3 regions of the Luteibacter sp. P4_D7_3 genome follow, and region 1 is predicted to be linked to each of the others. Evidence: predicted binding sites of a transcription regulator. Region 1 holds the regulator's gene; each other region holds the start of a gene.
The links. Region 1 encodes HrcA, which represses chaperone genes, less so after heat shock. Its sites were predicted from a motif close to TTNGCACTCNNNNNNNNNGAGTGCNAA; they were not measured.
Positions count from the first base shown of each region.

Region 2: a site for HrcA is predicted at 1,758-1,784, ahead of AC1DSN_RS19075 (LD-carboxypeptidase). Genes of this name have one in related genera too.
Region 3: a site for HrcA is predicted at 3,843-3,869, ahead of rpoH (RNA polymerase sigma factor RpoH). Genes of this name have one in related genera too.

Region 1 covers NZ_JBFUIT010000320.1:1,924-4,420, reverse strand. Annotated here, with positions in the region: partial or broken gene AC1DSN_RS18955 (AAA family ATPase) at 1-227, opposite strand, end outside; gene hrcA (heat-inducible transcriptional repressor HrcA) at 360-1,421, shown strand; gene grpE (nucleotide exchange factor GrpE) at 1,508-2,044, shown strand; gene dnaK (molecular chaperone DnaK) at 2,142-2,497, shown strand, end outside.
Region 2 covers NZ_JBFUIT010000325.1:1,013-4,312, reverse strand. Annotated here, with positions in the region: partial or broken gene AC1DSN_RS19085 (hypothetical protein) at 1-211, opposite strand, end outside; gene AC1DSN_RS19080 (hypothetical protein) at 416-757, shown strand; gene AC1DSN_RS19075 (LD-carboxypeptidase) at 826-1,755, opposite strand; gene AC1DSN_RS19070 (helix-turn-helix domain-containing protein) at 2,005-2,985, opposite strand; partial or broken gene AC1DSN_RS19065 (Hsp70 family protein) at 3,265-3,300, opposite strand, start outside.
Region 3 covers NZ_JBFUIT010000065.1:4,517-12,787, reverse strand. Annotated here, with positions in the region: gene ftsE (cell division ATP-binding protein FtsE) at 1-601, shown strand, start outside; gene ftsX (permease-like cell division protein FtsX) at 598-1,578, shown strand; gene AC1DSN_RS08625 (response regulator) at 1,592-2,431, shown strand; gene ung (uracil-DNA glycosylase) at 2,440-3,123, shown strand; gene rpoH (RNA polymerase sigma factor RpoH) at 3,901-4,761, shown strand; gene AC1DSN_RS08610 (response regulator transcription factor) at 4,841-5,521, shown strand; gene AC1DSN_RS08605 (sensor histidine kinase) at 5,499-6,869, shown strand; gene AC1DSN_RS08600 (efflux RND transporter permease subunit) at 6,949-8,271, shown strand, end outside.

The DNA.
Region 1 (2,497 bases):
GCCTCGGGCAGGCCGGTGAGGTCGAATTCCGCGGCGAGCTCGGCGCGGTCGCTGCCCGAACGCACCATGCCGCTGTCGGCGCGGGCGCCGGCCAGGAGCATGAGGGCGTCCACGAGCAGGGACTTGCCGGCGCCGGTCTCGCCGCTGACCACGGTGAGCCCTGGCCCGAAGGCAATCTCGGCTTCTTCGACGACGGCGAACTGGCGGACGTAGAGCGAGGTGAGCATGGCTACCGATGGCGGCGGATGGAATCGCGCCGATTGTAGCGGGAGGCGCGTCGCAGAAGCCGAGACTTGCAACAGGAGCGTCGAGACCTTATTGATAGCCGGACGAACCAACCCTCCGGCCCGCCCACGCGCATGAATCCGTTTTCCGGTCACGACATCGATGCACGCGCGCGCCGGCTGCTGCGTACCCTGATCTCTCAATACCTGTCAGACGGTGAGCCGGTCGGCTCACGCACGCTGGCGAAGTCGTCGGGCCTGGAAGTCAGCCCCGCGACCATCCGCAACATCATGGCCGACCTCGAAGAGGCCGGGCTGGTCTCCTCGCCGCATACCTCGGCCGGAAGAATCCCCACCCCGCGCGGCCTGCGCCTGTTCGTCGACAGCCTCCTCGAGCTCAAGCCGCTGCCGCGCGACGAGATGGCCCGCCTGCAGGGTGGCCTGCCGCCGCACCAGACGACCACGCGCGACCTGCTTGGCAACGTCTCACACCTGCTATCGGCCATGACCCACTTCGCCGGCGTGGTTACCGTGCCGCGTCAGGGCGACTTTCCGCTACGGCATATCGATTTCGTCAATTTGCCCGATGCGCGGGTGCTGGTGATCCTGGTTTTCTCGGATAACCAGGTGCAGAACCGCGTGGTCCAGCTGGCCCGGCCCCTCGAATCGGCGGAGCTGGAGCAGGCGGCCAACTACCTCAATGCCCAGTTCGCCGGCTTCCGGCTGGCGGATATCCGCGCGCATCTGGCCACCGAGTTGCGCGAGGCCGGCGGCGAACTCAATCGCCTGCTCACCGGCGTGGTCGAACTGGCCACCGCTTCGTTCAGCTCCGACGAGGACGCTGACGATGTGTTGGTCAGTGGCCAGACCAACCTGATGGGTTATTCCGAGCTGGCCGATATCGAGCGGCTCCGCGACCTTTTCGACGCTTTCCAGCAGAAGCGAGACCTGCTTCAGCTCATGGAAATGTGCGTCAAAGCCCCTGGCGTACGCTTGTTCATCGGCGAGGAGTCCGGTTTTTCGGCCCTCGACGGTTGCAGCATCGTCACCGCCACCTACGGCACGCAGGGCCGCATGCTGGGCGCGATCGGAGTTATTGGACCGACGCGTATGGCATATGAGCGCGTGATTCCGGTGGTACAAGCCACCGCCTCACTGCTTAGCGACGCCTTGAATCGCGCCGCGGCGACCTCATAAACCGCCACGGGAGGCGGGTTTAGTATTTCCCGCGAATGTTCGACCCTTCCTCGGAGGGGTCGGTACGCTGACATTTGGAGCAAGTAATGCAAAACAACGATCCCCACGTGCCGGATCCGGCGCAGGACGGCGGTGTGGCCGACAACGGCGTCAATGCCGAGATCGAGGCCCTGAACATCAAGCTGGCCGCGATGGAAACCGAACTGGCCCAGGCGCGCGAGACGGTGCTGCGCGAAAAGGCGGAGATCGAGAACCAGCGCCGCCGTATGCAGCGCGATATCGACCAGGCCCGCCGCTTCGCCAACGAGAAGCTGCTCGGTGAGCTTCTGCCGGTGTACGACGGCATCGCCCTGGGCCTGGCCAATCAGGCCGCGGATGCGAAGACCCTGCGCGAAGGTCTGGATATGTCGCTGAAGCAGCTGGAGAAGGTCACCCAGGCGAACGGACTTTCCGTGGTCGATCCGCTGCACCAGCCGTTCAATCCGGCGCACCACCAGGCCATCAGCTCGGTCGATTCGAACGAGCACGCGCCCAACACCGTTGTCGCCGTGGTCCAGAAGGGCTTCGTGCTCAACGACCGTCTGCTGCGTCCGGCGCTCGTCGCCGTGGTGCGCGACAACTGAACAGCTTCACCAAAGATATTGAATCGATGGGGGTTACCCCCATTTTCCAACACAGTCGCGGCCGCGGGGGCCGCATGAAATTCGGAGCAACGTGACTATGGGCAAGATCATCGGTATCGACCTCGGTACAACCAACTCCTGCGTAGCAGTGATGGAAGGTTCGACCGCACGCGTCATCGAGAATGCAGAGGGCGATCGCACCACGCCGTCCATCGTGGCTTTCACCAAGGACAACGAAGTCCTCGTGGGCGCGCCGGCCAAGCGCCAGAGCGTGACCAATCCCAAGAACACCTTCTACGCCGTCAAGCGCCTCATCGGCCGCAAGTTCACCGACGCGGAAGTCCAGAAAGACCTGAAGCTGGTCCCCTACGGCATCGTCGCGCATGACAACGGCGACGCCTGGGTGCAGACCGCCGACGGCAAGAAGATGGCGCCGCAGGAGATCTCCTCGAA
Region 2 (3,300 bases), on a different contig from region 1:
CCCCGTCGACGCGTCCGGCAATGGTGCGAACGCGATACAGATGCGTCACGCCCCGCCCCAGTGCGATGAGCAGGCCGACGAACCAGGCCAGCGTGACGAACCAGGGCAGATCGCCGTGGTGCCAGTCGAACATGCCGAACAACACAAGCAGCATGCACCAGGCCGCGAACCACGCTATGACGATACGACCGAGGAATTTGAGGCTGGCCATCGCAATGGCTCCGATGCTGGATTGCCGGGGAGCATACGATGGCGCGGAGCCGTCCTTCGACGCGTTTCCGACGAAACGCCGGATTCCCCGACGAAACCCCCTTCCGCGCCGCAGCATGACCTCGCCGCCTCGATAGTCCATGCTCGGGCGGTTGGCTCTAGCGGTGGGGACCGCGAGCCACGACAAAGACAAAGGGGTTAACGCATGGCCTTGTTGCTCGTCGTTTTCGCTGTCGTTGTTCTAGCGATCTATCTCGGTATCAATATGCTGCCGAAGAATCATCCCGCCAACTGGCTGCTCGGCATCGTCGGTGGCGCCTGCCTCGTGCTCGCCTGGTACGCCATTTTCAGACCGATGATGATCGCCACGGGTGGTTCCGACCCGTCACTGATCACACTCGGCCTGCATGCGGCCGGCATCGTTTCCTGCGTCCTGGGCATCGTCTGCCTGGGCGTGTGCGTGTGGCGCGACCCGGCACGCTTCTGGATGCTTTCGATCGTTTTCATCGGCGTGATCGGCGCCACGCAGGTCACCGCGCTCGGCTGAGCGCGACCATTCCTCCGCCTCAGGGTCGGCGGTCGCGTCAGATCTTCTGACAGACCGCCTTGTCCCGATCAGGCCTTGAAGGGATACCCGCTCACGATCAGTTCGGCAGTGCCGTCCGCGACGTCCAGCACGGCGCGAGCGCCGAACGGCAGGGTCCATTTATCCTGTTTGTGGCCAAACGCCAGACCCCGGACGATAGGCGTACCGCAAGCGCTCGCGAACCGCTCGAGCGCGTGCTCGATGTCATAGCCATTGTCGTACTCGCTGACGCGTTGCCCACCGAGACCGCCGAGGATGATGGCCCGTTGGCGGGCGAGAACGCCGCTCAACGCCAGCTCATACAGCATCCTTTCGACACGGTAGGCCTGCTCGCCCGTCTCCTCGAGGTAAAGGATGCCGTCGTCGATCGCCGGCATATAAGGCGTACCGATCAGGCTGCAGAGCGCCGATAGGTTTCCACCCCATAACGTGCCCTCGGTATGCAGATCCGTCTGCCCTTCGGGACACGCCCAGGTGATGTCGGTCCGGGGCGACTGCAGGGTTTGCCAGAAGTGACGCCAGGTGTTCTCGCGCAGGTACCCCGCGCCGAAGTCCTGGACCAGCATGGGGCCGAAGAGCGATCCGATCCCGCTGCGCGCATACAGAGCGCACTGGATCACCGTGAAGTCGCCATGGCCGACCATGACGCACGAACTTTCTGAGAACCGGGCCGCCAGGCCCGCGTAATCGAGGTGTTCCAGCAGCGCGATGGRGCCGTAGCCACCGTGAATGGCCATGACCACGTCCGGCAAGGGCCGATCCGGGTCGGCGAGCTGGTTGATATCCGCCGCGCGCTCGGCATCGCTGCCAGCGAAGCGCAGGGACACCCGGTCCACGACGTGAGCGCCGAGAACCGTGTGGCCCGCGGCCTGCAGGCGTTCAATACCTCGCTGGCAGGCGGCGCGATCTTCTGCGTAACCGGAGGGAGCAATAAGACGTATCTCGAATCGTTTCGGCATGACTGGCAGTACGTGACCTGTACTACCAATACCTCTACGAGGCCTCGAAGGCAACCCGAAGTTGTCCGATCCGGGTTCGAGCACCCCTGACTGGGTCTGCGCGGCGTCGTGAATCACAGCATCTCTCCTGATCGGACTCTCACGCCGCGGTTGACGTGGAGATCTCGATTAGAGGAGGTGAACGAGTCTCCCGTTGATCAATTGCGGCAACGGGCTAATCGTAAACGGCACGTCCCTGTGCGGTGATGCTTACCAACCTTCGAATTCTTCGGCCGCCGCCAGATCATCAGCCGGCGCACTGCGAATGAGCGTTTCACGCGGCTGCTCGCCGAACACGCTGCGATACTTCTCAGCGAAGCGCGAGAGGTCCCACATACCGCAGCTGAGCGCGACGGACTTGACCGAACGCCGTCCGGCTTCTGCCGTGACCAGACTGCGATGCGCCGTGCAAAGTCGAAGCATGGCGAGGTACCGGTTCGGCGGAATGCCGAGCAGGTCGTCGAAGGCGTAACGTAAGCCACGTTCGCTGGCTCCCGCGGCCTGGCATAGCTCCTGGGAATAGATATCCCGACGGAGATTGGCTCGCATGAAACGTTCCGCGCGGCGCATGACCTGGTAGTGCGCGCGTCTTCCGCGCGATGCCACCGGTCTCTCTTCGGACGAGGATCCGAGGGCCACCCGGATATGCTCGTCGAGAAGGTCCTCGACGGGTCCGAATGCCATGTCTTCGGTTTCATGCACGCGTTCGCTTATCTGCCGATACGCGCGCTTGAGATGCTCGGAGGTTACCGAGAACAGGCGAAGTCGTTGCGCGGCCATGTCCACGTCGGCGTGATCGGAGGCCATGAACCYCGAGCGAAAGCGCGCGTAAGGGGCCATCACAAGGGTGAACCGCGTGCCGCGCTCGAACATGAAATCGGTCGGGGTGCCACGCAGCAGCGTCACGCCCATTTCCGATTCGACACCGACGCCCTGGCACCAGCTGCGCTCTCCGGTCTCGTGGAGGTAGACGAGCATGCACGCGTCGTCGGGTACGGTCAGGGAGCCCCGCACGTCGAAATCGATATGCCCGGTAAGGTAGGTGACCCCGTCGTGTGTCTTCGACGCGATCGATGCGCGGGGCCGGGCCGGGCTGAGGGTCAACAGATCGACCTCGCACATGCCGAGCGCCGCACCCAGGGTGACCAGATCGTAATCTTCCAGCCCCTGCACGTTGGAAGGGCGAGTCATGCGCCTACCTCCCTGCGGTTGGTTATTCCCTGCATCGGCGGGACGGCGTCATTGGCACGACGCGTGGCCCCGGCAACGCCCCATTCGTTGCCCATCCTGATCCGAACGCGAACCCTTCCCATATGTACCCCCGCAACATCCATCGGCAGGCGACGCCCGCACGCGACTAAACCTCCATCGGTCGACGTGACCCCGCTTTTCCAAGTGGGCCACGTCGACGCCATTAACTAACGATGTAATGCAGCAAAAGCCAGCAGTTTGTGAATATGCCGAATTAGCTTATCGACTGTCGGAAGCGATTGATGAATTTGGTAA
Region 3 (8,271 bases), on a different contig from region 1:
AGCCGGCGAGATGGCCTTTGTCACCGGTCACTCCGGCGCGGGCAAGAGCACCCTGCTCAAGCTGTTGGCCATGATCGAGCGCCCGACCAACGGCGTCGTCACCCTCGACGGCCAGAAGCTCAATACCGTCCGTCCCTCCGATATCCCGCGCATCCGTCGCAAGCTGGGCATGGTTTTCCAGGACCACCGGCTGCTGATGGATCGCACCGTCTTTGCCAATGTGGAACTGCCATTGGTGATCGCCGGCGTGGCGCCGGCCGACCGTGGGCGTCGCGTGCGCGCGGCCCTGGAGAAGGTCGGCCTGCTCAGCTATGAGAAGCAGCTGCCCGGTTCCCTTTCCACGGGCGAGCAGCAGCGCGTCGGCATCGCCCGCGCCATCGTGGCCAAGCCCGCCGTGCTCATTGCCGATGAACCGACAGGCAACCTCGATCCGCAGCTGGCCATGGAAATCATGGGTCTGTTCGCCGAATTCCAGCAGGTCGGGACCGCGGTTCTTGTCGCCAGCCACGACCTCATGCTGATCAAGCGAATGAAAAAACGCGTCGTCGTCCTCGACCACGGCAAGCTGGTTGCCGATGTCCCCGCCACGGAGGTGGTATGAACGCCGTTCGCGAACAGCGCCGTCAGCCCGAGCCGGAAAAGACGCGTCGCAGCGGCCCTCGTCACGTGAGCGCCTGGCGCGAGCACCACGTGTGGAGCCTGTCTATCAGCCTGCGTCGCCTGGGTGCCCGGCCGCTTGGCACCTTGCTGACGGTCGCCGTCATGGGCGTGGCGCTGGCCCTGCCGTTGGCCTTCTACCTGCTGCTGGGCAATGTTCAGCGGATGGGCGATGCCCTCGGCCGGAACCAATCCATCAGTGCGTTCATGAAGCCCGGGCAGAACGGTGCCATGGCGGAGACCGCCGCCTCGGCCCTGCGTGGTCGCCCCGAGGTCGCCGAAATCGTCGTGCGCACGCCGAAGGATGGCCTCGACGAGCTGGCGGAAGTGCAGGGGTTCTCCGGATCGCTGCAGTCGCTCGATGTGAATCCGCTCCCGTACGTTCTATCGGTGCAGCCGAAGCCGGGTCTGCCGGTCGAGCAGGTCGACCGCCTGGTCGAGGCCATGAAGGCGACACCGGGTGTCGACATGGTCCAGGACACGGGCGCCTGGCGACAGCGCCTCGATGCGCTTCTCGGCGTGGGAAGCCGGGCGGTTTCCCTGCTGGCCCTGCTCCTGGGTATTGCCGCTCTCCTGGTGGTCGGTAACACCATTCGTGTGGATATCCAGAGCCGTAGCGCCGAAATCGGCGTGCTGCTCCTCATCGGCGCCAGTCGCCCCTTCGTTCGTCGACCCTATCTTTATGCAGGCATCTGGCTCGGCTTGCTCGCGGGGATACTGGCCGTGGTCCTGGCTGTCGTCCTCGAACTGGCCATGGCCGGTCCAGTGGGGCGCCTCACTGCTGCCTACGACGGCAGTGTCAGTTTCGGCGGACTCCCCGCATGGCTGCTGCTTTCGGTACCCTTCGCTTCGGCGTTGCTTGGGTGGCTGGGCGCGCGGCTCGTCAGCGCTCGGCAAATTCGCCGCGCGGCGATGGCCTGAAGGGGAGACAGGGGTGGGATCTCACATCGGTTCGGGTGTCGCCGGCGCTGCGCCGCGAATCCTGTTGGTCGACGGCTCCAAAGTCGTTCGCCAGCTGATTTCGCGCGTGGTCGCGGCCGAAGTGCCGGGTGTCGAGATCATCGGCGTGGCCACGGGCGCCGAAGCGCAGTCCGAACTGCAACGCGGCGTCTTCGATTTCGTCACTGTCGCCCTGCGCCTGCCGGATATGGATGGCCTCGACGTCGCCCGTTTCGTTCGCGAGTCCGCTCCGCAGATCTACATGCCTATCGTCGTCGTCTCGGGCGACGTCGAAGCGCGCCTGCACAAGCGCGAGTTGGGTGAGTTCGTCACCGACTACTTCGACAAGTCGCTGGGTTTCGGCGCGCTCGCGGAATTCATTCGTGGCTATGTTCGGCCCGAAGGCGGTGCCGAGGGCGACGTGTTGTACGTCGAGGACAGTCGCGTGGTCGCATTGGCCACGCGTCGCATGATGGAGAAGTACGGACTCACCGTCCGTCACGTGATCAGTGCCGAAGATGCCATCGCGTACCTGCATGAAGCCAGGTCGCGTGGTGAGGTGGGCGCCGACATCGTGTTGACCGACGTGAGCCTCAAGGGAGAACTCACCGGTGGGGATCTCGTCGAGTGCATTCGCAACGAATTCGGCTACGGGAAGGGGCAGCTGCCCACCCTGATCATGACCGGTGACGAGAATCCGGCGAACCAGGCCGCGCTGCTGCGCGCCGGCGCCAACGATCTCGTCGAGAAACCTGTCGAGGAGAAGCTGCTGATCACGAAGCTCCTCTTCCAGCTGCGCGTTGCGCTGCACCTTCGCGAAAGGGCTGCCGGTTGAACGAGCGCGTGCGACTGGAAGCCTCGTGGAAGCAGCGGATCGGCGACTACCTTGATCGGCCGGAGATGCTGGCGCTGTCCCAGTTCCTGCGTGAGGAAAAAGCGCACGGCAAAGACATCTATCCACCTGGGCCGGACATCTTCAATGCCTTCGAGCACACGCCCTTCGACAAGGTGCGCGTAGTCATCCTCGGGCAGGATCCGTATCACGGCCCCGGTCAGGCGCACGGCTTGAGCTTTTCGGTGCGCCCGGGCGTGCGCGTGCCGCCGTCGCTGCAGAACATGTTCAAGGAGATTGAGGGTAGCCTCGGTATTCCGCGCCCCGAACATGGATGCCTGACGCCGTGGGCCGACCGCGGAGTGCTCCTGCTCAACGCCGTGCTCACCGTGGAAGCGGCACAGGCCGCCTCGCATCAAGGCAAGGGCTGGGAAGGTTTCACCGACGTGGCGATCGATGCATTGAATCGCCAGCGCGAGGGACTCGTATTCCTACTGTGGGGAAGTCATGCGCAGAAGAAGGGCCAGCTGATCGACGGCAATCGCCATCTGATCCTGCGCAGCGTGCATCCGTCGCCGCTATCCGCGCATCGCGGCTTCCTTGGTTGTGGCCACTTCGCCAAAGCGAATGCGTACCTCGAATCACGGGGTGAAGCGCCGATAGACTGGTCGCTGCCGCCGCGCTCCGAGCTCTGAAGAAAGCATTCTGCAGAAGTGACAAAGCCCGCGAGCCGAAGCTCGCGGGCCAGTTTAGGATCCGAGGCGCTTGTCATCGCGCATTCGGCCTGCCGCGGCTGCCACCCGAAGGTCTCACCGAGGTCTTGAGGTCGGGCGAACCGACTGACGGGTGCAAAGTTAGATGTCCACGGGTTTCGGGTCAACGACCCAGCGATCGATACTTCGATTTTTCAGAAAACTTCGAAGATATAAGCAAGTGCTTGCCGGATGCGGTGTAGCGTCTGTGCATCGATCTCGGCGGAACGGTATCTGAGCCTCCCATCGTGATGACGCGCGTCGGCCATGCTGAGCCGCTCGAGACTGACGGTGGTCACCATGTCGCACTTGGCCCAACGATCCCCCGTCTTCTCTCTCCATAACGGGCCGAGCCTTCACCATCTCGGCGCCCACTGCAGTGCCCGGCGATGGGAATCGACAGATCGCCAGGGTGCCGGCTCGAGGGGAAAAACGCAGTGCCATGTCCCGAGCCTAGGCGGGACGACGCCCCTTTAAAGCCAGCCCTCGGCCCCAATAACTGTAGGCACGACGGCTACATAGCCTCGTCGACGACCCTGCTGCCGCGCCCTCCGCGGCAGGGGAACCGTCTGCCTCCTGAATCCCTTTGGACCCCCTCTGGACATGCCAGGGGTATTTCTGTACCATAGCGTACAGTTAACCGATATGAACTTCGGCATGGCTTAGCACTCTCGCTTCGGGACTGCTAATCTGCACACCAGTTTTCAGGAGGTTCCACACATGTCTCAGGTCCTCGCCACCCGTAACTACGGGCTCCCGAGCGTCGTTGGCAGTCTGGATTCCTACATCTCGGCGGTCCATCGCATCCCGGTGCTCAGCCTTGACGAGGAGCAGTCGCTGGCGCGCCGCTTCCGTGACGACGCCGATCTCGACGCCGCCAAGCAGCTCGTTATGTCCCACCTGCGTTTCGTGGTCCATGTGGCTCGTGGCTACAACGGCTACGGCCTGCAGCTCTCGGACCTCATCCAGGAAGGCAATATTGGCCTGATGAAGGCCGTGAAGCGCTTCGACCCGGATCAGGGCGTTCGTCTGGTCAGCTTTGCGGTGCATTGGATCCGTGCCGAAATGCACGAATTTATCCTGCGTAACTGGCGCATCGTGAAGGTCGCTACGACCAAGGCCCAGCGCAAGCTGTTCTTCAACCTGCGCAAGAGCAAGAAGCGCCTGGGTTGGATGAATGCCGAGGAAGTCCGCGTGGTTGCCCAGGACCTGGGCGTGCCCGAGGCGACGGTTCGCGAGATGGAATCGCGCCTGTCCGGCCGTGACGTTGGTTTCGAGGCTCCAGCCGACGCCGATGACGATGACAAGCCGGCCCCGGCCGCCTTTCTTGTCGACGAAGGTGCGGATCCGTACGACAACCTTGCCGAAGAAGACGCGAGCAAGAACCAGATGGGCGCGCTGTCCTCGGCGCTCGGCAACCTGGATGCCCGCTCGCGTGACATCATCCAGCGCCGCTGGCTGGCTGAAGACAACAAGGCCACGCTGCAGGATCTTGCCGATGAATACGGTGTTTCCGCCGAACGCATCCGCCAGATCGAAGCGAACGCCATGAAAAAGATGCGCGTCGCCATCGCCGCCTGAGTGCGTCGTTGGGCGTAAGATCCGGAACGGCCCCCCTGGTGGGGCCGTTTTCCGTTGTTCCCCCTACGGAGTGCAGAGGATGCCCAGGGCACTGGTCATCGAAGATGATGAAGTCACCGCTCGCGACATCGTCGCGGAGCTGGGTGCGCACGGCCTAACGGCCGAGTGGGTGGCCAATGGGCGCGACGGTCTCGCGCGTGCCCTTGAAGATGGCTTCGACATCATCACCCTCGACCGCATGCTTCCGGGCATGGACGGGATCGACGTGGTGCTTGCTCTTCGCGAGCGCTCCGTGGACACGCCCGTGCTGATGATCAGCGCCTTGTCCGATGTGGACGAACGCGTCCGCGGCCTGCGCGCCGGCGGCGACGATTACCTGACCAAGCCTTTCTCGCCGGACGAACTGGCCGCACGCGCGGAAGTACTGCTGCGCCGTCGGCAACCCAATGCAAACAGCAACCGGCTGCGGGTTTCCGATCTCGAGCTCGACCTTGTGCGTCACAACGCGCTGCGCAATGGACAGCCGCTGACCCTGTTACCTACCGAATTCCGCCTGCTCGAATTCCTGATGCGCAACGCCGGCCAGGTGGTCACGCGCCAGATGATCTTCGAGCACGTGTGGGGTTTTCATTTCGATCCGGGTACCAACGTGATCGACGTCCATATCGGCCGCCTCCGTCGAAAGATCGACGGCGCCGGCCAGGTGCCGCTCATCCGTACGGTGCGCGGCTCGGGGTATGTCATTGCGCCCGCTGATTGATGCCTGGCGTTCCGCCACGTCGCGCCTGATCCTGATCTACGGCGCGCTTTTCGCCATCTGGTGCGTGGTGCTGCTGGGCGTCGTCCAGTGGGAAGCCTCGCGCTACCTGTCCAACGTCGTCGACGGCATGCTCGCCGCGCGCATCCACTATCTGGAAACCTCCGATCCGCGCCGGCTCCCCGCGACGGTGGAGGCGGCCAGCCAGATCGATGTCCAGGGCTACATGTGGGTCGGCCTGTTCGACCCGCAGGGCAGGCGCATCGCCGGCAACATCGAAAGTGTGCCGGCCGAGCTCACCGACGAAGACATGGTCCAGTCGATACGCGCGAGCCTCGTGGATCCCAAGCGCAATACGCCCACGCGCGCTCGTGGCGTCACGCGCGTGCTGCCCAATGGCGATCGGCTGGTCGTGGCCAAGGAGAGCACGACGATCGACGGCGTAGGCGCGATCATTCGCCGTGGCCTGCTCTGGGGGCTTTCTCTGACCCTCATCCCCGGTGTACTCGGCGGCATCCTCATCGCCCGTGGACCCGCGCGTCGCATTCGTGCGATCCAGCAGGCGATGGAGCCGATCCGCGAGGGCGACCTCAGCGTGCGCCTGCCCGTGACACGTGGCGGCGACGAGGTCGACCTTCTCGCATCCACCGTGAACACGACACTGGGTGAGATCGAACGCCTGCTGGGCGAAGTGAAGGGCGTCACCGACAACATCGCCCACGATCTCCGCACCCCGCTCACCCGGATGCGCACGCGTCTCCATCGCTTGCAGCAGCAGTTCGACGGCAAGCCGGAAGGCGACCAGCTGGACGCCTGCGTGGCCGAGATCGACACCGTGCTGTCACGCTTCCGCGCCCTGCTAAGGGTTTCTGAACTCGAAGACCGCCAGCGCAGCGCGTGTTTTGAAACGCTCGATCTGGGCGACGTCCTCCGCAACGTCCACGAGTTCTACGCCCCGCTGGCTGAAGACCGCAGCCAGGTGTTCGAACTCGAGGTGGGCCGGCTGCCGCCACTGCGCGGTGACCCGCAGTTGATGTTCGAAGCCTTCGCCAATCTCGTCGGCAACGCCATCAAGTTCACGCCCGACGGCGGTGCTGTCCGCCTGGTGGCCAGTACCGACCCGACGGGTGACGCGCGTATCGATATCGCCGATACCGGGCCTGGAATCCCGCCCAACGAACGGGAAGCGGTGTTTCGCCGGTTCTACCGGAGCGATGAGACGCGCGCAAAGCCGGGCTGTGGCCTGGGCCTTGCCATCGTCAGCGCCATCGTGCGCCTGCACGGGTTCTCGCTGTCGGTGGGTGGAACCGAGAAGGGCGCAGTCATCTCCGTGGTGTGTCCGGCCACCTAAATAATTCTTAACTACGTTGTACGAAGGTACGGGCGCAAAATCCGCTGCGACGCAACATCACGCCCGGAATCCGTCCCTCATGTTTGACATCGTCCGGATCGCTTTAACGCGGCCGTATACATTTGTCGTCCTCGCCTTGCTGATCCTGATCGTGGGACCGCTTGCGGCCCTGCGCACGCCGACGGACATATTCCCCAACATCAACATTCCCGTGATCGCGGTGGTCTGGCAGTACACCGGGCTGCCGCCGGACCAGATGGCCGGTCGCGTCTCGTCGCCCTTCGAGCGCGTGCTGACCACGACAGTGAACGACGTGGAGCACATCGAAGCCAGCTCGATCAACGGCTTCGGTATCGTCAAGATCTTCTTCCAGCCCACGGTCAACATCCAGACGGCCAACGCGCAGGTGACCGCCGTCTCGCAGACGCTGCTGCGCCAGCTGCCCCCGGGTACCACGCCCCCGCTGATCCTGAACTACAGCGCCTCGACGGTTCCGATCATCCAGCTGGCGTTGTCTGGCGAGGGCCTCACCGAGCAGAACCTCGGCGATCTCGGCCTCAACAACATCCGTCCGCAGCTGACGTCGGTGGCGGGTGCGGCGATCCCGTATCCGTTTGGCGGCAAGACGCGCCAGGTGCAGATCGACATCGATCCGCCGGCGCTGCAGGCGCGTGGGCTATCGGCGCAGGACGTGGCCAATGCCCTGGCCGCACAGAATCTGATCACGCCGGTCGGTACGCAGAAGATCGGGCGGTACGAGTACACGCTGCAGCTCAACAACGCACCGTCCGATATCAACGAACTCGGCAACCTGCCCATCAAGAGCGTCAACGGTGCCACCGTTTTCGTGCGCGACGTTGCCCACGTGCGCGATGGCTCGCCGCCGCAGACCAACATCGTGCACGTCAACGGTGATCGCTCAGTGCTGATGACGGTGCTGAAGAACGGCTCCGCGTCCACCCTGGCGATCATCGCCGGGATCAAGGATCGCGTGAAGGCGATGAAGGACGGGCTGCCGCCGAACCTGACGATCGTGCCGATCGGCGATCAGTCGCTCTTCGTCAGCGCCGCCATCGAAGGCGTGATCCGCGAGGGCATCATCGCGGCAGCGCTCACCAGCCTCATGGTGTTGCTGTTCCTTGGCAGCTGGCGTTCGACCCTGATCATCGCCACGTCGATCCCGCTGGCGATCCTCGCTGCGATCGCCGCGCTGTCGGCTATCGGCGAGACGATGAACATCATGACACTGGGTGGTCTCGCGCTCGCGGTCGGCCTCCTCGTCGACGACGCCACGGTGACCATCGAGAACATCAACTGGCACCTGGAGCAGGGCAAGGACGTCGAACCGGCGATCATCGATGGCGCCGCGCAGATCTTCGCCCCGGCCTTCGTGGCGCTGTTG